DNA from 4 places in the Vibrio sp. TH_r3 genome. Region 4 is predicted to be linked to each of the others. Evidence: predicted binding sites of a transcription regulator. Region 4 holds the regulator's gene; each other region holds the start of a gene.
The links. Region 4 encodes CRP, which controls carbon source genes, mostly activating them, when cyclic AMP is high. Its sites were predicted from a motif close to TGTGANNNNNNTCACA; they were not measured.
Positions count from the first base shown of each region.

Region 1: udp (uridine phosphorylase) is a predicted target of CRP. The motif match lies at 3,379-3,394, and genes of this name have one in related genera.
Region 2: R3X26_RS09860 (NupC/NupG family nucleoside CNT transporter) is a predicted target of CRP. The motif match lies at 3,127-3,142, and genes of this name have one in related genera.
Region 3: R3X26_RS16010 (glycogen/starch/alpha-glucan phosphorylase) is a predicted target of CRP. The motif match lies at 2,630-2,645, and genes of this name have one in related genera.

Region 1 is NZ_JAWMPW010000001.1:310,751-315,911, reverse strand. Features, by position in the region: gene R3X26_RS01365 (ATP-binding protein) at 1-341, shown strand, start outside; gene R3X26_RS01360 (response regulator) at 343-816, shown strand; gene R3X26_RS01355 (zinc/cadmium/mercury/lead-transporting ATPase) at 925-3,264, shown strand; gene udp (uridine phosphorylase) at 3,487-4,245, shown strand; gene R3X26_RS01345 (DUF1887 family protein) at 4,421-5,161, opposite strand, start outside.
Region 2 is NZ_JAWMPW010000009.1:4,189-9,349, reverse strand. Features, by position in the region: gene deoA (thymidine phosphorylase) at 1-279, opposite strand, end outside; gene deoC (deoxyribose-phosphate aldolase) at 374-1,150, opposite strand; gene R3X26_RS09860 (NupC/NupG family nucleoside CNT transporter) at 1,713-2,984, opposite strand; gene R3X26_RS09855 (TatD family hydrolase) at 3,186-3,983, opposite strand; gene R3X26_RS09850 (hypothetical protein) at 3,976-4,116, opposite strand; gene R3X26_RS09845 (BMP family ABC transporter substrate-binding protein) at 4,547-5,161, shown strand, end outside.
Region 3 is NZ_JAWMPW010000025.1:20,960-26,120, forward strand. Features, by position in the region: gene malT (HTH-type transcriptional regulator MalT) at 1-2,223, opposite strand, end outside; gene R3X26_RS16010 (glycogen/starch/alpha-glucan phosphorylase) at 2,817-5,161, shown strand, end outside.
Region 4 is NZ_JAWMPW010000017.1:16,328-21,488, reverse strand. Features, by position in the region: gene R3X26_RS13640 (DUF3624 domain-containing protein) at 40-288, opposite strand; gene R3X26_RS13635 (co-chaperone GroES) at 538-828, shown strand; gene groL (chaperonin GroEL) at 899-2,548, shown strand; gene crp (cAMP-activated global transcriptional regulator CRP) at 2,756-3,388, opposite strand; gene R3X26_RS13620 (phosphoribulokinase) at 3,634-4,503, opposite strand; gene R3X26_RS13615 (YheU family protein) at 4,593-4,805, opposite strand; gene R3X26_RS13610 (hydrolase) at 4,813-5,161, opposite strand, start outside.

The sequences.
Region 1 (5,161 bases), on a different contig from region 4:
AAGGGTCATCAACTGAATTAGTGCAGGTGTGGACCAATATAATAAAAAATGCATGTGACGCCATGGAAAATACACCTGAACCGATGATAGATATTGCGACTCGTTGCGTTAATCAACGTATTTTAATCACGATATCGAATAACGGCCCGGAAATGAATGAGTCGACAAGGCGACAGATTTTTCAACCTAATTTTACGACAAAAAAAGGTGGATTATCCTTTGGTTTAGGGCTTGGGCTTTCGATTGTAAGTAGAATTGTTAGTGGCTATAACGGAAGTATTGCGGTTAAAAGCAGTACAGAAAAAACCATTTTTAGAATCAAATTACCTGTCGAGGAATAATATGGACAAGTTAAACCTGATATGTGTAGACGACCAGCGTGAAGTATTAAGCGCAGTATTACAAGACCTTGCTCCATTAGGTACTTGGTTAAACATAGAAGACTGCGAATCAGCTGATGAAGCATTAGAATTGATGGATGAATTTGATTCTGATGGTGAATTTGTCGCTTTGGTTATCTCTGATCATGTGATGCCAGGCAAAACAGGGGTCGAGCTGTTAACGGAAATATCACAAGACCAGCGATTTTCCACCACGAAGAAAATTTTGTTAACCGGGCAAGCCACACATCAAGATACGATTACTGCTATTAATTTAGCAAGAATTGAGAGTTATTTTGAAAAACCTTGGAGTGCAGATGTTTTACGGGAACGTGCGAGAACACTCATTACTGAATTTATTTTTGACCAAGGACTTGATTATACAGATTACCAAGGTGACCTTGACCAGAATGTAGTTTTGGCCCGTTTAAGATAATTTTTGTGTATGCCAAAAACTAAAGCTTGACCTTGGAGTTTACTCCAAGGTTTATGCTTGTGGTATCCATTCAATACCATTTGTTTCAAATGGAATAACGGAGATACCATGGTTAGCAAAAATAAAGATTGTCAAGCAACGACAACGCCGATAATAAATAATATTCACAAGGTTTCTAACCCAATAATTACAGCTGTTAAAGTTGTTCCTAGTGAAACTGATAATTGTTGCACCAATAGTAGTGATGCGTGTTGTGATAGCATTAATGATTCATGTTGCTCTAGTGAACAAAGTAGCAATTGTAGTGTAAAAGATACGGCAAAGACGTCGGATTTCACCAATATAGAGTCACTGTATACGCAAAGTTGGAAAGTGGAAGGAATGGACTGTCCTGCCTGTGCTCGACAAATAGAAAAAGCAGTGATCAGTCTTAGTGGCGTAGTTGAAGTAAAAGTACTTTTTGCTACGGAAAAGTTAGTAGTGAAATACGATAGAACGTCTGTACTTGAACAAGTAGAGGCAGTTGTAAACGACAACGGTTTTATATTACATGATAATAGCGATTATCAGGCTGCTTCCAAAGAGCTTGGCACTCAGTCGCTTCTCAAACAGAATATTACGGTGATTTCCCTTGCGGTCGCTATGGCGTTTTCCTTCGCTGTACAAAGCGTCTTTCCACAATTTAGTCATTGGTCATTCGTAGCCATTTGTCTTTTAGGTCTTATTCCTATTGCTAAAAAATCCTTAGCGTTAGCCAAATCAGGTTCGCCATTTTCGATTGAAACCTTGATGAGTTGCGCTGCAATTGGTGCTTTATATCTTGGTGAAAGTGCCGAAGCTGCAATGGTGCTGTTGCTATTTTTATTAGGTGAAAAATTAGAAGGGTATGCTTCTTCTCGCGCTAGAAGTGGTGTCCAGTCGCTGATGTCGTTAGTTCCCGAACAAGCGATCAAAATTATTGATAATGAAAGAATTGAAGTTTCAGTAAGCTCATTGGTTCCTGGCGATATGATTGAAGTTTCTCCGGGCTCTCGCTTACCTGCAGATGGTGTGATTCAATTTAGTGCCAGTTTTGATGAGAGTGCTTTAACAGGTGAATCACTCCCCGTAGAACATTTTGCAGGTGATCAAGTCATGGCAGGTTCAGTTGTTGTGGATAAAGTGGTTCGTTTGAATGTGACTTCTCAACAAGGTGAAAATGCGATTGACCGTATCTTGCATTTAATTGAAGAAGCAGAATCTCACAAAGCACCACTAGAACGATTTTTAGATAAATTTAGCCGCTGGTACACGCCGGCAATGATGTTGTTGGCTCTTCTCGTGATCATCACCCCTCCGTTAATTTTTTCTCAGCCATGGGATACATGGATATATAGAGGACTGGCTCTGCTATTAATTGCCTGCCCTTGTGCTTTGGTTATCTCAACACCTGCAGCTATTACCTCAGGTTTAGCGGTTGCTGCAAAAAGAGGCGCATTAATCAAAGGTGGAGCGGCACTTGAACAATTAGGTCGAATAAAAACCATTGCTTTTGACAAAACGGGTACCTTAACCAAAGGCGAACCAAATGTAACAGACGTGCTGCCGTATGCTGATATTAATCGTGATGAACTTCTTCAAATATCAGCGTCAATAGAAGTAGGCTCAACTCATCCTCTTGCTCGTTCTTTAGTAAAATATGCAGAGAGTCAAAAGTTGAATTTATTCGATGCGCATGACAAAAGTGCGATTGCTGGTGTTGGGGTGAGCGGAGTTATTGATAGAGTGTCTTATCAGATAGTGGCGCCAAGTAAGGTGACACTGTCTCTTTCTCCTTTTGTTCAGCAACAAATTGAGTCTTTGGAGCAAGCTGGAAAAACGGCGGTTGTCGTGGTCAGAACAGACTTAACACCAATAAGCGAAATAATAGGGCTTATTGCATGGCAAGATACGTTACGTGATGATGCTAAAGAGGGGATTGCTAAGTTACATCAATTAGGAATTCGTACTTTAATGCTCACTGGTGATAATGCTCGAAGTGCCAAAGCTATCGCTGACCTAATTGGTGTTGAATTCAAAGCAGGTTTGTTACCTCAGGATAAAGTTAAACAGATCCAGAAGTTAGCGAAGGAAGATCATGTTGCGATGATTGGAGATGGAATAAATGACGCACCAGCAATGAAAGCCGCATCTATTGGTATAGCAATGGGCAGTGGAACCGATGTTGCTCTGGAAGCTGCAGACTCAGCATTGACGCACAACAGACTGACAGATATTGCAGATATTATTATTTTGTCTCAGGCCACACTTACAAACATTCGGCAGAATATAGCGTTAGCACTAGGTCTAAAACTGGTGTTTTTAATTACTAGTCTTTTAGGGCTCACTGGCTTATGGATGGCAGTATTAGCCGATAGTGGTGCGACATTTTTGGTTACAGTAAATGCATTAAGGTTACTGCGTTCTTAATGCATTTGCTAAGATTAAATATGCAGTAACATACCGTTTATTGATTAAACTTAACAATTAAATGAGATCTAGATCCCATTAATATGTAACGCTTGGTTTGTAATTGTTTATATGTGTGACTTTAATCACTAACTTTATAGTGTTTGTCCGCTACAGTTTAAGGGTAAACGTTGTGTATATTCTGGGTTAGAAAAATGCTAACGCCAATTAAAGGAGCAATTTATGTCCCAACCTGTATTTCATCTTGGTATTACTGCGGCCGATCTTAAGGGCGCAACTGTTGCGATTATTCCCGGTGACCCTGATCGTGTGCCTAAAATCGCAGCTGAAATGGAAAATGCAATCCAATTAGCAAGTCATCGTGAATATAATGTATACCTAGCTGAATTGGATGGTAGCCCTGTTGTGGTGTGTTCAACTGGTATTGGTGGCCCTTCTACATCTATTGCGGTAGAAGAGTTAGCCCAGTGTGGCGTGCGTACATTTTTGCGTGTCGGAACGACTGGAGCTATTCAATCTGATGTAAATGTTGGTGATATGATTGTTTCTACCGGTTCTGTTCGTTTAGATGGTGCCAGTACTCATTTTGCTCCACTAGAGTTTCCTGCCGTAGCTAACTTCGAAGTGGCAACGGCAATGAAAGAAGCGGTAGAAGAGTCTGGTGCAAAAGTACACATGGGCGTTACCGCATCGAGTGATACTTTTTATCCGGGCCAAGAACGTTACGATACGTTTTCAGGTCGAGTGGTCAAGCGTTTCCAAGGTTCAATGCAAGAATGGCAAGATATGGGGGTACTCAACTTTGAAATGGAATCAGCAACGTTATTTACTATGTGTGCCAGTTCTGGTTTAAAAGCAGGTTGTGTCGCTGGTGTTATTATTAATCGAACTCAAAAAGAAATCCCAGACCATGTAACGCTAAAAGAGACAGAAACACGCTCTATTCAAGTGGTGATTTCTGCTGCACGTAAGATGTTATAACGTTGAGTTTTCTGTAAAGATTACTTGCGTACATGATAGGAATATCGCATCGAGACCAAGGATAAGCCTTAGTCTCAATGCGATTAAGTACTATAAATATTATTAAGTACTATAAATATTATTAAGCACGATAAATGTGTGTAGATTCAATTGTGATATTGAATGACATTACTTTCTAGACTTCTTCGTGACCACCAGCATCGCTGAACCAATTGGCTAAATGTGTTTTTAAATCTTTTAATTCGTCTGGGCCAATCAACGCCAACCCTAAATCTTCTGCACGAGTGATATCATTGTGTCTAAGAGGGCGGAAACTGACAAGCATTGCTCTTGCTTGAATTCCACCAAGCAAATCTCGCAACGATTCTAATTTGTATAAAGTGTCGTCACCATCATCGCGCATACCTTTGGTTTTACATTCAATAATATGCAGTTTATTGTTTACTACTGTAGCAACATCGAGTTCATTTCTTACTTCACGCTCGCCTAATTGGCGATATACCTGAACATTTAATGAATGGTCTTGAATGGTAGGGAGTTCGTCTTGAATTTGTTTTACAGTACTGTGAACCAACGTTTCTAACCATTCGCCATTTGAAAAACGTCTAGCATCCTCACTGGCAAACGTTAATACGCCATTTTTATACGTGGCTAGATCTGTATCAACGAGATCTGATAGCAGCATGTTAACCTCACGGTAACCTTGCTGTTTTTCAGTTAATGCTACATCTAACTTTTGTTCTTTTCGACACGTAGTAGCAAGGTAATTTAACGTAGCAAGACCTGGGCCTAATTCTAAAGCGTTGCCAGCCCACCGTTTGCCGAGTTGATAAAGCTGTTGATCTAGATTCTCTGATATTTCTACTTCATTGAATTCTGCTCTAGCACCAAAAACGGTTAAGTAATCTGAGATTGT
Region 2 (5,161 bases), on a different contig from region 4:
AACATCACCAACACCTCCTGTGGAGTGTTTGTCTACGATAGGCCCATCGAAATTCATATGAGCCCAATCGATAACCATACCAGAATCTCGCATGGCACAAGTGAGGGCAATGCGTTCGGGCATGGTCATTTCGTTAAAAAAGATAGCCATAGCAAACGCTGCTATTTGACCTTCAGAAACACTATTGTCCGCAACACCTTGAATGAAAAATTGAATTTCTTGCTCAGTTAACGTTTCACCGTCGCGTTTTCTACGGATAATTTCTTGAGGTAAATACATTAGAATTGTCCTACTTTTAAAAGAATAAAGTAACCGCCTCTTCTAACATAGCGACCATTTAAAGATGCTAGATTATGAAGAGGCCACCTTTTGATTAGTAAGCGTTTGGATCCGCAACGTCTTTCGTTACTTCTAGTGTATTAAGTAGGCTGGTCAGTAGACTCGATGCACCAAAACGATAATGCATATTGTCAGCCCAATCAGGCCCTAAAATTTCATCTGCCATAGCTAAAAATTCAGCGGCATCTTCAGCAGTACGCACGCCACCTGCTGGTTTAAAGCCTACGGTTTCAGCAACACCCATATCTCGGATAACTTGCAACATAATTTTAGCGGCCTCAGGTGTAGCATTTACTGGTACTTTACCCGTGGAGGTTTTAATGAAGTTAGCACCTGCTTTTATCGACAATTCAGAGGCTTTTCTAATAAGGGCTTCTTCTTTTAATTCGCCAGTTTCAATAATGACTTTTAATAAGACGTCACCACATGCTTCTTTACAACGTTTAACTAACTCAAAACCTGTTGTTTCATCGCCGGCAATCAATGTGCGATAAGGGAATACAACATCAACTTCATCGGCACCATACGCTATCGCTGCTTTTGTTTCGGCAACGGCAATATCAATATCATCATTCCCATGTGGGAAGTTAGTCACCGTTGCAATACGAATATCTTCTGTACCCTGCTCGCGAAGTGCTTTTTTAGCAATGGGAATAAAACGCGGGTAAATACAAATTGCTGCGGTATTGCCAACGGATGTTTTCGCATCACGACAAAGCGCGACAACCTTTTCATTAGTGTCATCATCATTTAGCGTGGTTAAATCCATAAGTTTAAGTGCACGTAGAGCTGCTACTTTTAAATCGCTCATTTCTATCTCCGATCAAAAAATTCAATTTGTTAGTCAAAAAGTATTCTGTGCTGACCTAGTTAAACATACTAGGTTAGTATTTACTTTTTAGTTACGAAATGAACGGACTTGGTTCCTTGAAGACTTAATAGCTCATATTCAATCAGACTATTAATTGCCATCCCTGTCACCGCCAGTACCAATATCATTCGTGGTACAACAATCTATGATTGCGGTATTTATCTAATTTATTAAATGCCATACACCATGTTTGACATTGTAAAAATGCACCAAAACCTTTAATCAATCACTCAAGTAATAATGCTAGGCAGTTAAGCGATATAGGTAATTGAGATGATTTTTTCTTAACATTTAAGATGTATACATTATAGACGTTTCATTTAAATGTGATAGATGCAACATTTAAAGCAAACGTTTCCCATCTCAAAAAAAAACAAATAATCTAACAATCACCGTTAAATTAGCGGCATCCACTCCAATTTAGAGCTTAAAAACAAAACACGGTCGCAATTTACTGCGGCCGTGTTTATATAAGGCTTAAAGTTATATTGTTGTGACTAAATTACATTGCCGCCAATGATATGCAAAAACCTGCGATCGTCGCTGCCATCAAGTTAGATAATGTACCAGCACAAACCGCTTTTACACCCATACGTGCGATATCATGGCGTCGACCAGGTGCAATACCACCCAAACCACCAAGCAAAATAGCTATCGAGGATAAGTTTGCAAATCCACACAAAGCAAAAGAGATAATTGCTGTTGTTTTCTCTGACATAACTTGACCTGTTGCTGCAACTACTTGTGCGTTTTCGCCAACGTAAGGAACAAAATTCAAGTAAGCAACAAATTCATTCACGATGGTCTTTTGACCAATGAAAGATCCAGCCAATGTTGCTTCCTCCCAAGGAACACCAATAAGGAAAGCAAGAGGAGAGAAAACCCATCCTAAAATAAGCTCTAAACTTAATGATTCATATCCGAACCAGTTGCCAATGCCACCCAACATACCGTTGATCAATGCAATCAATCCGATAAAAGCAATAAGCATCGCGCCAACATTTAGTGCGAGTTGTAAACCAGATGAAGCGCCACCTGCTGCTGCATCAATAACGTTAGCGGGTTTATCGTTGCCGCCCTCTAAATCAGCCTCAATGTCGTTATCAAACTCTTCTGTTTCTGGCTTAATAATCTTAGCGAATAGTAGACCGCCTGGAGCCGCCATAAACGAAGCCGCCACCAGATATTCGAGTGGTACCCCCATAGATGCGTAGCCAGCTAATACACCACCAGCAACCGATGCCAAACCACCACACATTACCGCAAATAGTTCAGATTGGGTCATTTTAGGTACAAATGGACGAACGACTAACGGTGCTTCTGTTTGACCAACAAATATATTAGCCGCTGCAGACATCGATTCTGCTTGTGAAGTACCAAGCGCTTTTTCCAATGCTCCGCCTAGAATTCGAATCACCCATTGCATCGCACCAATGTAGTAAAGTACTGAGATCAATGATGAGAAAAATATCAAAGTCGGCAAAACTTGAAAGGCAAAGATAAAACCAAGTCCATCGACAGAAAAGCTCACTAGGTTACCAAATAGAAAACTGGTTCCGCTTTTACCAAAGTCGATAACACTGGCAACTCCGCTAGAGAAACCTCCTAATAAATCTTTACCCCAAGGCACATAAAGTACAAATGCACCAAGGATAAATTGGATGGCAAATGCACCACCCACGGTTCGTAAATTAATTGCTTTGCGGTTGTCGGATAGAAGTACAGCTATTGCAATGAGTACAACCATGCCGATTAGGCTCATAAACAGGCTCATGGTTTATGGCTTCCTTATTTTAGTTAAGTGGCGTGTGACAAAATGGAGCTTAAAAGCGAGGCGATTATAAACAGACATCAGAAAATAATTCAGTGCGTAGATCACACTTATCAATTAAAAAAAATGTAACAAAATACAAAAATGAGATTCATTTCACACTTACATCAGTATTAGTTCATTATTTATTATATTTACTTGCAATTAATAATTAATATTATAGGCAAGTAGACTATTGTCATAAACTTGCTTTGCAACCGTTTGCTCTGACTCACTTCGCAACAAGATCAGCTCATTTAGCGTAATTGGCAGATTTTTAGGGTGATTTTTTTCCCCTTGATAGCCATTAAGCGGCATATCGGGTGAATCAGTCTCAAGAACCAATGATTCTAGAGGTAATAAAGATATCGTTTTTCGGGTTTTCTTCGCTCGACTGTAGGTAATAGATCCGCCGACACCGATATAAAACCCCAAATTAATATAGTCGAGAGCTTGCTGATAACTACCAGTAAATGCATGTATTATTCCTTTGCCTTCAAGCGGATGTTGCTTAAGAAGCTTAATCATATCTTGGTGGGATTTTCTGGAGTGCAAAATAAGCGGCAGTTGATATTTATTAGCTAATCGAATTTGTTCTACAACATAATGTTTTTGAAGCTGCTCATCATTGCGCGTTTGATAAAAGTCTAGACCGCACTCTCCAATAGCAACACATTTCTCATGTTTTTTCGATAACTTGGCATCAAGTAAAATTAAATGTTGGTCAAGATGCTGGTCGATATAATAAGGATGTAAACCTAGTGAGAAATAAAGATCTGGGTACGTTGAGCAGAGTTGTTCTATTTTATCCCAGTTAAACGCACCGCAACCTGGTATGAGAAACTTATCTACACCCACTGACTGCGCCATTTGCAATTGTTGCGCAAAAGCATCATCGCTACAAAAATCAGCTCGGTCTAAATGACAATGGGTATCAAATAACCGAAAAGAACTCTCATTCATCTTTTGTCTCTTTATTATCAAAAACATCTTGTTTTATTATCGGCACACAACAACTTTTTTGCTCAGGTAACAATCCCATTCTCTTACACCAGTCATCGTAGCGCTTAATTAACTTATTAAATTTATCAAACATACCGACACCTCCCAACTGACACTTTAATTAATAGGTAAATCACATTTATTATAAATCATTCATCTAAAAAAAAGTTCATTGCGCACTTATTAGCTATATTTGTATTAATTGGATCAATTTACATTAACTTAACTATATATAGTTCAACAAAGAACATTGCATTTTTATTAATTTGTATAAAATCAGGCTTACTGCGGGGTAAATCAGAGAAAAAACGTGACACTGATCACATTGTCAAATGCTTAAATGTCGTGTTAGCTGATTTAGGTGTGAGCAAAACGCTTTTTTTTTTAGCACGCAAACGATAAACTGGGGAGTGATAACTGTTTATGTGTAAATTTCGCAAAAACAGATAACACAGTTGCATATAAATACAAATAAAACTCATTTATTAGTTATCAATTTTGGATTTCAACATAGGGATTATACAGTGAAAAAAACTACTCTAAAGCTAACTGCACTTGCGCTAGCCGTTTCTTCATTTAGCGTATTTGCAGCACCAACACCAGCCGTTATTTATGATACAGCAGGCAAATTTGACAAATCTTTTAACGAAGCAGTATTTCAAAACGGTGTAAAAGTACTTGAAGCTGAAAAAGGCATTAAAGTCCGCGAATTTGAACCACAAAATGAAGCCCAACGTGAACAAGGACTTCGTCGTCTAGCAAGCCGTGGCTTTAGCCCTATAGTAGCCGTTGGCTTCAATATGGCTTCAGCAGTAGAAAAAGTTGCTACAGAATTCCCAGACATCCAATTTACTATCATCGATATGGTTGTGGATAAGCCGAACGTACAGTCAATTGTATTTAAAGAGCAAGAAGGATCTTTCCTCGTTGGTGCTTTAGCCGCTAAAGCTTCTAAAACAGGTACCGTTGGCTTTATCGGTGGTATGGATATTCCACTGATTCGTAAATTTGCTTGTGGTTATGAGCAAGGTGCGAAATATGCAAACGCTGATGCTGTTGTTCTGCAAAATATGACGGGTTCAACACCTGCCGCGTTTGCTGACCCAGCAAAAGGCTCTGAACTTGCTAAATCTCAATTT
Region 3 (5,161 bases), on a different contig from region 4:
AGCCAATATCGCTTGCATGACTAGGTTTCGGTTTATATCAGAAATTAAATTTGAGTCAGCAGCTTGTTTAGTAAGGAAGGATAAGCTGGTATCGGCATCTTCGTATTCACCAAGATAGATCTGTACTCTAATAATGTTGCGCCATTGCAGTTGTAAGAAATGGTTTTTAGCGTCGGTTGGTTTAATAGCTGATGCTAACCATTGTTGCATTGATTCTATATCGTTGCGCGCTTGCCAATAAAGAATGAGGGAAAGGGAAGCATTAGCAGTCCAATCTAGATGATAGCTTGATTGTGTCAGTAACTGTTCTATTTTTGTAATAAATTTAGTTGCCTTATCCAATTCGCCTCTGCCAACAGCAATGCGAGCTAGCATAGAATAACTATGTAAATGCTTGCTTTGATCGGTTACCCCCAATACTTCAATACCTGTGTATGCATGGTGTTCAGCTTCATCTAATCGATTCCAACACCATAAAATTTGGGTTTTTAATCGCAATGCAAACTCATGTAACGGAAGTTGTTGCAATTTTTGATCTTCAATTAATTTGAAAGCATGATCTAGCATTTCAAATGCGGCTTGGATAAAGCCTTGCGCAACCAGAATTTCGCTTTGTTGCAAAATAGCCCAAAGTGCTTGATGATAAAGTTGATGTTGACGAGCTAATTTTTCAGTCTGTTGCATAAGAGGTAATGCACGCTCTAGTTGCCCCAAAACATGGTTCACTTCACCAACGATTGATATCGCGACAATACGGCTATGATATATCGTGGTATCTAATTGGCTTAAGGCGAGTTCGGCGTATTCTAGTGCTCGTTGTGGATCATTTTTATTGATGGAAATTTGTGCCAGCAATGCATTGACTTGACCTTGGTCAGTAGTGGTTAATTTGAGTTTTTGTTGCTCCATTTTAATTAGCGATTCGGTTAACATATCTTCTACTTCATTGTATCTATGTTGACTTTGAGATAACCATGCTCGCAATAGCGGCAATTTCATGTCGCTGTATAGTAAATCACTATCAAGTTTATTTAGTGCATTATCCAGTACCTTTAGATCACCTCGATTAAACATTTTCCAACCGGAATCAAGGATTATTTTGCTCATTAGCGTACTATCTTGAGCGTTTTGAGCGTGAAAAAGTGCTTGGTACGGTACACCCAATTTCAGCCAAGTTTCAGCCGCTTGGCGATGTAAACTAACTTCTTCATCATTGATGTTGGTTTTTCTTTGGTGAGTGAGAAACTCGGCGAATAGATGATGAAAACGATACCAGTTTTGTTCTCCTTCCAAGCGATAGATAAACAACCCAAATCGATTAAGAGATTCTATCATCGCCAATGAATCGGTTCGGTTGGTGATATTATTAACTAAAGTGTCGTTAAATGTTTCTAATATAGAACAACGCATTAAAAAGTTTTTGGTCTCTGAATCGAGTATGTCAAAGACTTCTTCTATTAAATAATCCCAAAGATGCGCATGATTAAATTTTGCGACCGATTCAGCCGATTGAACTAAAGTTTTTTGTTGGTACTGGGCTTGTAAGGCAATTAGTTGTAAGGCAGAAGGCCAACCCTCTACATAAGATTGTAAATTATATGCCGTGGTATCATCGATTCCGTCGGCAACACGTTGATTGAAAAAGCGTGTAGTTTCTTCTGTGTCGAATGCTAATGCCTGATTATCTATCTCGAGCATTAAATCTCGTACACGCAGATTAGCTGTACCCAAGGGAGGGGAACTTCTACTGGTAACTACTAACGTCATATTATCCGGCATGTTTTTTATGAAGAACCGCATAGCTTCGTGGATCTCGTCTGAGTTTATAAGATGGTAGTCGTCGAGTGCGACATAAAACTCATCAAAATAATTAGATAGCTCTACAAAAATTTCTTCAAATAGAGAGGTAAGCGAAGAAAACTGTCGCCTTTTAGCTAGTGTTTCAGAAATAGGACACTTATTGTTAGTTGCCTTATTGATAGCGTGAATAAAATAGTCAGCGAAGCGGTTAGAATCATTGTCACTATTATCTATGCTAAACCACCCTACAGCGCTTTTATTTGCAAGCCATTGGGTTGCCATGGTTGTTTTCCCATAGCCAGCAGGGGATCGAAAAAGAACCAGTTTATAAAAAGGGGCTTGTTGCAATAAATCGAGTACTCTTGGTCTCATTATTGCGTTGTGCAATCGGCTTGGTCTGGTTAATTTTGATGGTATCAACATAAGTCATTTCAATTAGTTATTGTGTGATTTTTCAGTCACTATCTTTGTGTGTACATTGTGAAATTTGACGATAAAAAAGTCGCATAAGCTTCTAGGAATGTCATTTAGACGACAAAGAGACAACATAGAAGCTATCCTACGCTAAGCGTTGCCCTAGCGTACATTCCCATTCTCAAATATGTATGACATGGCGCAAATTACTGATCATCTACGCCCTAAAATTGAGTCATTGGTCACATATTGTGTAAGTGGGGGATATAATTAACGATGTTACTTGTACATATTAGTGTCACTGAAACAATTCTGAGCTTTAATTATTTTGTGACCAGATTTACTTTTTTGAGAGTATTTTGTTTTCAGGTTACTTTTAGTCTTTCGAGATTAATTTAGGTAAAAAAGATGCACGCGTGATCTTTGTCACTTACGTTCGCCTTGTCGGCTTCAATAATGTGATTTTGATCTTTAATTATGCGGAGGACGACTTTCTACGCCCTAGATACTCCTCCTCCTTCTCCTGAATCATGGGAGGATGTTCTGCTTGATAATTCAATGCAGGATGAGCAAAAGATGAATGAAAACTAAGAGATGTCGTTATGAAACCAACTCAACAAGCTAAATTCGATAAAGCCTCATTTCAGGCTAATGTTAAAAAGCACTTAACCGCAACTTACGCAACAACAGTGGAGAACGCTGATTCACGAGCATGGTATTTAGCAATGGGGCGTGCGTTAGCAGAGTTAACCACATTTGATCTACTTGAAACAGAAAATGATCCAGCAATTAAAAATGCCAAAAGTGTTAACTATTTGTCGCTTGAATTTTTGATTGGGCGTTTAACTGGCAACAATTTAATTAGTATGGGGTTGTATGGCCAAATTACAGATGCGATGAGTGAGTTAGGTCAAAGCCTTTCTGATTTGCTAGAAGAAGAACGCGATCCATCGTTGGGTAATGGTGGCTTAGGTCGTTTAGCTGCTTGTTTTATGGATTCTTGTGCAGCACAAGAGTATCCGACGATTGGTTATGGGTTGCATTATGAATATGGTCTTTTTAAGCAGTCTTTTGAACACGGGCACCAAAAAGAAGCACCAGACGCATGGCGCGGTGTAGAGGGGTATCCGTGGGAAATTGCTCGTCCAGAATATGCACAGCAAATTGGTTTTTATGGTCATGTAGAATCTGAATATGTTGACGGCGTTGAGAAACGTCGATGGGTTCCAGGAATGCAAGTACAAGGTATGCCATGGGATCTACCGATTGTTGGTTATGAAAGTGACACAGTTTATCCATTGCGCTTATGGGAATGTCGAGCCATTGCCCCTTTCTCATTAGAAAGTTTCAACAATGGTGATTACTTTGAAGCTCAACATGCTCTTATCGACTCGGGGAATATTACAAAAGTACTTTACCCAAATGACAACCATGAAAAAGGTAAAACACTTCGTCTAATGCAGCAGTATTTTCATAGTGCGGCTTCTATTGGCGATATTCTCCGTCGTCATGACGCGGCAGGGCATGACATAAGGGATTTACCAAAATACGAAACAATCCAACTTAACGATACTCATCCAACGGTTTCAATTCCTGAATTGATGCGCATTCTGATTGATGAACGTGGTCTTTCGTGGGATGACGCATGGGGGATTTGTTCTAAAACCTTCGCCTATACCAATCATACCTTGCTGCCTGAAGCCTTAGAAACGTGGAGTGAATCTCTGATTCAACGTTTACTACCTCGTCATATGGAAATTATCTATCACATTAACCATTTATTTTTGATTGAAGTACGAGCTAAATGGCCAGGTGATGTAGATAAGCAGCGTAAGCTCTCTATTATTCAAGAAGGCTTCCATCGTATGGTGCGTATGGCTAATTTATGCGTAGTGGGTTCATATGCAGTTAATGGTGTTGCGGCCCTACATTCTGAATTAGTTAAACGTGATTTATTCCCTGAATTTAACGAGTTATATCCAAACAAACTACAGAACGTCACCAATGGTGTAACGCCGCGTCGTTGGTTGAAATTCTGTAATCCAGGGCTTTCTAATCTAATTTCAGAAAAAATTGGGACAGACTGGCCTGCCGACCTCGATCAATTAACTCAAATCGCCAAATTTGCCGATGATAAAGAATTTCAACAACAATATATGGCGGTTAAAAAACAAAACAAACAGCGTCTTGCTGATTGGGTTAAAGATAATATGGCGATTGAATTAGATACTAACGCCATTTTTGATGTGCAAATTAAGCGTTTACATGAATATAAGCGTCAACATCTAAACTTGTTACATATTTTGTCGTTATATTATCGTTTACTTAATGACCCTTCGTTTGATATGGCTCCTCGAGTAGTATTTTTTGCTGCTAAAGCTGCGCCAGGTTATCACTTGGCAAAAGAGATCATCTACGCAACCAATAAGGTAGCTGATAAAATAAACAACGATGAACGTGTTAATAACAAGCTTAAAGTGGTCTTTATTCCCGATTACCGTGTCAGCATGGCCGAAATCATTATTCCAGCGGCGGATGTTTCAGAACAAATCTCTACAGCAGGCAAAGAAGCATCAGGTACGGGTAATATGAAGTTAGCGTTAAATGGTGCATTAACGATTGGTACAATGGATGGTGCAAATGTCGAGATTCGCGAAGAAGTGGGAGATGAAAATATCTACATTTTTGGACTCGATGTTGATGGAGTAGAAACATTGCGTGCCAGCGGTTACAACCCGTTTGATTACTACAATTCAGATTCATTATTGAAAGCATCAATGGATTTGCTATTAGGTGATGAATTTACACCGGGTGAACCAGGAAAATTACGTGCAACGTTTGATAGTTTACTCGATGGTGGTGACCCATATTTATGTCTTGCGGATTTTGCTTCTTACGTAAAAGCACATGAAGATATGGATGCACAATACCGAGATCAAGAAGGCTG
Region 4 (5,161 bases):
CCTTGTCCAATCTATTTAGATTGGTACAAGGTAGTAAGGTTATGTTTTGTTTTTCTTCTGTAGCGGAATAACGACAAATTTAAACAGAAGATGAAGAAATAAAACAAAATTAAACGTAAACCCTGCGACAATTAGCGTAATTGATTCGACACTTCTAAGATCATTCCTATAAAACCACCACCAGACAATCCAACATAAAGCGGATAACACGGTTAATTGATTCATGCATTGATTGCATCGGCCAATTTTTTCCCAGAACCAATTACTATGACAATATTTACAAGTCATTTTCTTTACCTAATCTGTAATTAGCAAGATTTTGAACCAGTCGCCTATTCAATGCAATAATTTATCTATGTTGGCTAAAAATCGGTTTTTATTCAAAAAAAACAATTTATTAAAAAAAATGTCGTTTCTGAGATAAAAAATTGATTTTTCCCCTTGGGATTTTGCACATGATCCCCCACATAACTTTCACGCGCTGAGAATTCAGCACTTTATCCATTAAATGAAACAACAATCAGGAGAGACGACCTCATGAATATTCGTCCTTTACACGACCGTGTTATCGTTGAGCGCAAAGAAGTTGAATCAAAATCTGCAGGTGGCATTGTATTAACTGGATCGGCTGCAGAAAAGTCTACTCGCGGAACAGTTCTCGCTGTAGGCAAAGGCCGTATTCTAGAAAATGGTACCGTTCAGCCTTTGGACGTAAAAGTTGGTGATGTAGTTATTTTTGCAGAAGGCTACGGCACAAAAACTGAAAAAATAGATGGAAAAGAAGTATTAGTCATGTCTGAAAATGACATTATGGCAATTGTTGAATAAGCATACGTTGAGTAATTCACTCTTAAACGATAAGCAAATATAAAATAGTATTTAGGAAAGGATATATAAGATGGCTGCTAAAGACGTAAAATTTGGTAATGATGCACGAATCAAAATGCTAGAAGGCGTAAATGTTCTAGCTGATGCTGTAAAAGTAACGCTTGGACCGAAAGGTCGTAACGTTGTATTGGACAAATCTTTCGGTGCACCAACCATCACTAAAGATGGTGTTTCTGTCGCGCGTGAAATTGAACTAGAAGATAAGTTCCAAAACATGGGCGCACAAATGGTTAAAGAAGTGGCTTCTCAAGCAAATGATGCCGCTGGTGACGGAACAACAACAGCTACAGTATTAGCTCAGTCAATCATTACTGAAGGCCTTAAAGCGGTAGCTGCTGGTATGAATCCAATGGACCTTAAACGTGGTATCGATAAAGCAGTTGTTGCTGCAGTAGAAGAGCTTAAAGCTCTATCTGTGCCATGTGCAGATACAAAAGCGATAGCACAAGTAGGAACGATTTCAGCGAACACTGATGAAACTGTTGGTAACATCATTGCTGAAGCGATGGAAAAAGTAGGTCGCGACGGTGTGATTACTGTTGAAGAAGGCCAAGCACTTCAAGATGAACTTGATGTTGTTGAAGGTATGCAGTTTGACCGAGGCTACCTATCTCCATACTTCATTACTAACCAAGAAGCGGGTGCGGTTGAATTAGAAAACCCATTCATTCTTTTGATCGACAAAAAAATATCGAATATTCGTGAGTTGCTAACCACGTTAGAAGCCGTTGCTAAAGCCTCTCGTCCACTGCTGATCATTGCGGAAGATGTTGAAGGTGAAGCACTGGCTACATTGGTAGTAAACAACATGCGTGGCATCGTGAAAGCAGCAGCAGTTAAAGCACCTGGTTTTGGTGATCGTCGCAAGTCAATGCTACAAGATATAGCGATTCTAACTTCTGGTACGGTTATTTCTGAAGAGATTGGTTTAGAACTAGAAAAAGCAACGTTAGAAGATCTAGGTCAAGCTAAGCGCGTGATCATTACTAAAGAAAACACAACTATCATTGATGGTCTTGGTGAAGAAGAAATGATTCAAGGTCGTGTTTCTCAAATTCGTCAGCAAATTGAAGAAGCGACATCAGATTACGATAAAGAGAAACTACAAGAGCGCGTAGCGAAACTTGCTGGTGGTGTTGCCGTAATCAAAGTTGGTGCTGCGACTGAAGTTGAAATGAAAGAGAAAAAAGACCGCGTGGAAGATGCACTTCACGCAACTCGTGCTGCAGTTGAAGAGGGCGTCGTTGCTGGTGGTGGTGTTGCACTTATTCGCGCAGCATCTAAAGTTGCAGGCCTTGAAGGTAGCAACGAAGAACAAAATGTTGGTATTCGTGTTGCTCTTCGAGCAATGGAAGCACCTATCCGTCAAATCGTTGAGAATGCAGGTGAGGAAGACTCAGTTGTTGCTAACAACGTTAAAGCAGGCGAAGGCAGCTATGGCTACAACGCAGCGACAGGCGAATACGGTGATATGCTTGAAATGGGTATTCTAGATCCAACCAAAGTAACGCGTAGCGCACTACAGTTCGCAGCTTCAGTTGCTGGTCTTATGATCACAACAGAAGCAATGGTTACTGATGTTCCTGCTAAAGATGCTGGTGCTGCAATGCCTGATATGGGCGGCATGGGTGGTATGGGTGGAATGCCAGGAATGATGTAAAATTCCGCTACCTATGTGACTAAAGTTTAGCGGTCATGTTAAATGGATTGGGCATGTTTAAATATATGCCCAATCAAGTTACAAGCACCATAAATTAGAAACGCTTACAATAAAAGCTATCCTAATTTTATCGAAAAAAAAAGCAGCGATTCCGCTGCTTTTTTAGTTTGTCTTTATGTATAGGTGGCTCGTATTAACGAATAATTTTTATCGAGTACCGTAGACAACGATGGTTTTACCGTGTGCAGAAATTAAGTTCTGCTCTTCAAGCATTTTCAAAATACGTCCAACTGTCTCACGCGAACAGCCAACAATTTGTCCAATCTCTTGACGAGTGATTTTGATCTGCATCCCATCAGGGTGCGTCATTGCATCAGGCTGTTTTGCCAAATTAAGCAGCGTTTGAGCAATACGACCAGTTACATCTAAGAAGGCTAAATCACCTACTTTTTGGCTTGTCGTTTGTAGACGGCTTGCCATTTGAGACGAAAGACGCATCAAAATATCAGGGTTAACTTGAATCAGCTGGCGGAATTTCTTAAATGAAATTTCAGCAACTTCACAAGGTGATTTTGCTCGTACCCATGCGGTACGTTCTTGGTCTTCTTCAAAGAGGCCTAGCTCACCGATGAAGTCACCTTGGTTAAGATAAGACAGAATCATCTCTTTACCTTCTTCATCCTTGATAAGCACAGCCACTGAGCCTTTCACAATATAATACAGAGTTTCAGCTTTCTCACCCGCGTGGATAAGCGTACTCTTTGATGGATACTTATGAATATGACAGTGTGAAAGAAACCACTCTAATGTTGGATCGGTTTGAGGTTTACCTAGAACCATAATTATCTCACTATTATCTGCAGGGCCTACTTAAGCAGCGTTCCTTTGCCGCGTCCCTATTTTTCGGTGACGTTAGCATAGGATTTCTTAGTCAAAGCTGCAAGCTACATATGTATGTCTGTTAAGAATAGTATCCTTTTTTACAGTCAATTTCTTGATTTTGATCGCTCTAAAATCCTTATTCTTCGCGTAAAAATGTGCACATCATCACGGTATAACAAACAAACTGCTAAATCGGTCAGAAATTAACCTATCTTGCCAGTTTCAATTAACTGTTGAAGGACTGGCCGGATAATTAATTCCATAGCAAAGCTCATTTTTCCACCTGGAACAACGATCGTATTGTGGCGCGAAACAAATGAGCCATCAATCATAGCTAAGAGATACGGAAAATCGACATTCTTCATACCACGCAAACGGATAACCACAAAACTTTCATCTAAACTCGGGATCCCTTTAGCGTTAAGAGGGTTTGATGTGTCGACGGTTGGAACACGCTGAAAGTTAATATGTGTGCGAGAAAATTGAGGAGTAATATAATTTAGGTAATCATCCATAGAGCGAACGATTGAATCGGTTACGGCTTCTCTTGAGTGACCTCTATCTCTAGTGTCACGTACGAACTTTTGAATCCATTCTAAATTAACAATCGGCACCATACCAATAAGCAAGTCTGCATGTTGTGATACATTAACCTCACCATCGACCACTGCGCCGTGCAAGCCTTCATAAAAAAGCACATCACTGTCTTCGGGTAAATCTTGCCAAGGTGTAAAGGTTCCTGGCATCTGATTATAAGGAACGGCTTCATCAAAGGAGTGTAGATAACGTCTTACTTGTCCTTTTCCTTCTTCTCCATATTTCTTGAAGAATTGTTCTAAGGCCGGAAAGTCGTTTGCTTGTGGACCAAAATAACTGATGTGTCGTCCTTGTTCTTTGGCTTTACGAATCTCAATGTCCATTTCTGGGCGAGTGAACTTATGAAAGCTATCTCCTTCAACCCATGCGGCTTTAACGTTCATCATATTAAACATTTTTCGAAATGCTTCTGAAGTTGTCGTTGTTCCTGCGCCAGATGAACCTGTAACAGCGATAACCGGATGTTTTGCGGACATGATATCCCTTGTTATTAAATTAGATTAAACGGTGTAATTTGCTAGTTTATGGGATTCTCTAAAAAGAATAAATGCTTTAGTTTTGCCAGCTAAAATTCGCCTTTGAGTTTAATATCAACGGTTTCATGTAATTCTGAAAACACGATAACGGCGTCACCCACTCTAAGTTGTTCTTTTACTTGCGCTACTTTGTCATCGAGCGTTACTTCATTTTGCCCATAATCCGTTCCTTCTCTCAGAACAAATTCTTTGATTAAATTGTCTAGCGTGTCATTTTCAATCTCTTGCCATGGAATAATCATGTGATTTTTACGTCTCTGTGCGAATGTTTTGATAATAATTTGGCAATGTTTCTTCTAACCAAAATTTTGGTTTAGTCATTGAACCAGTTAGAAAGCCGACATGACCTCCTTGTTCAAACAGTCGATAATGTATGTTTTTGTTTAATGTAAAGCTGGGGATAACTTGCTCAGTCATAAAGGGATCATCTTTAGCATGAATTAGCTGCAAAGGAACGGTGACATCATTGAGTACATTCATTCCCGAACATCGGCGGTAATAATCATGAGCACTTTTAAAATTATGCAAAGGGGCGGTGATAAGGTCATCGAATCCGCGCAGAGTTTTAAGGGAATGTATTGTGTCGGTTGATACTCCG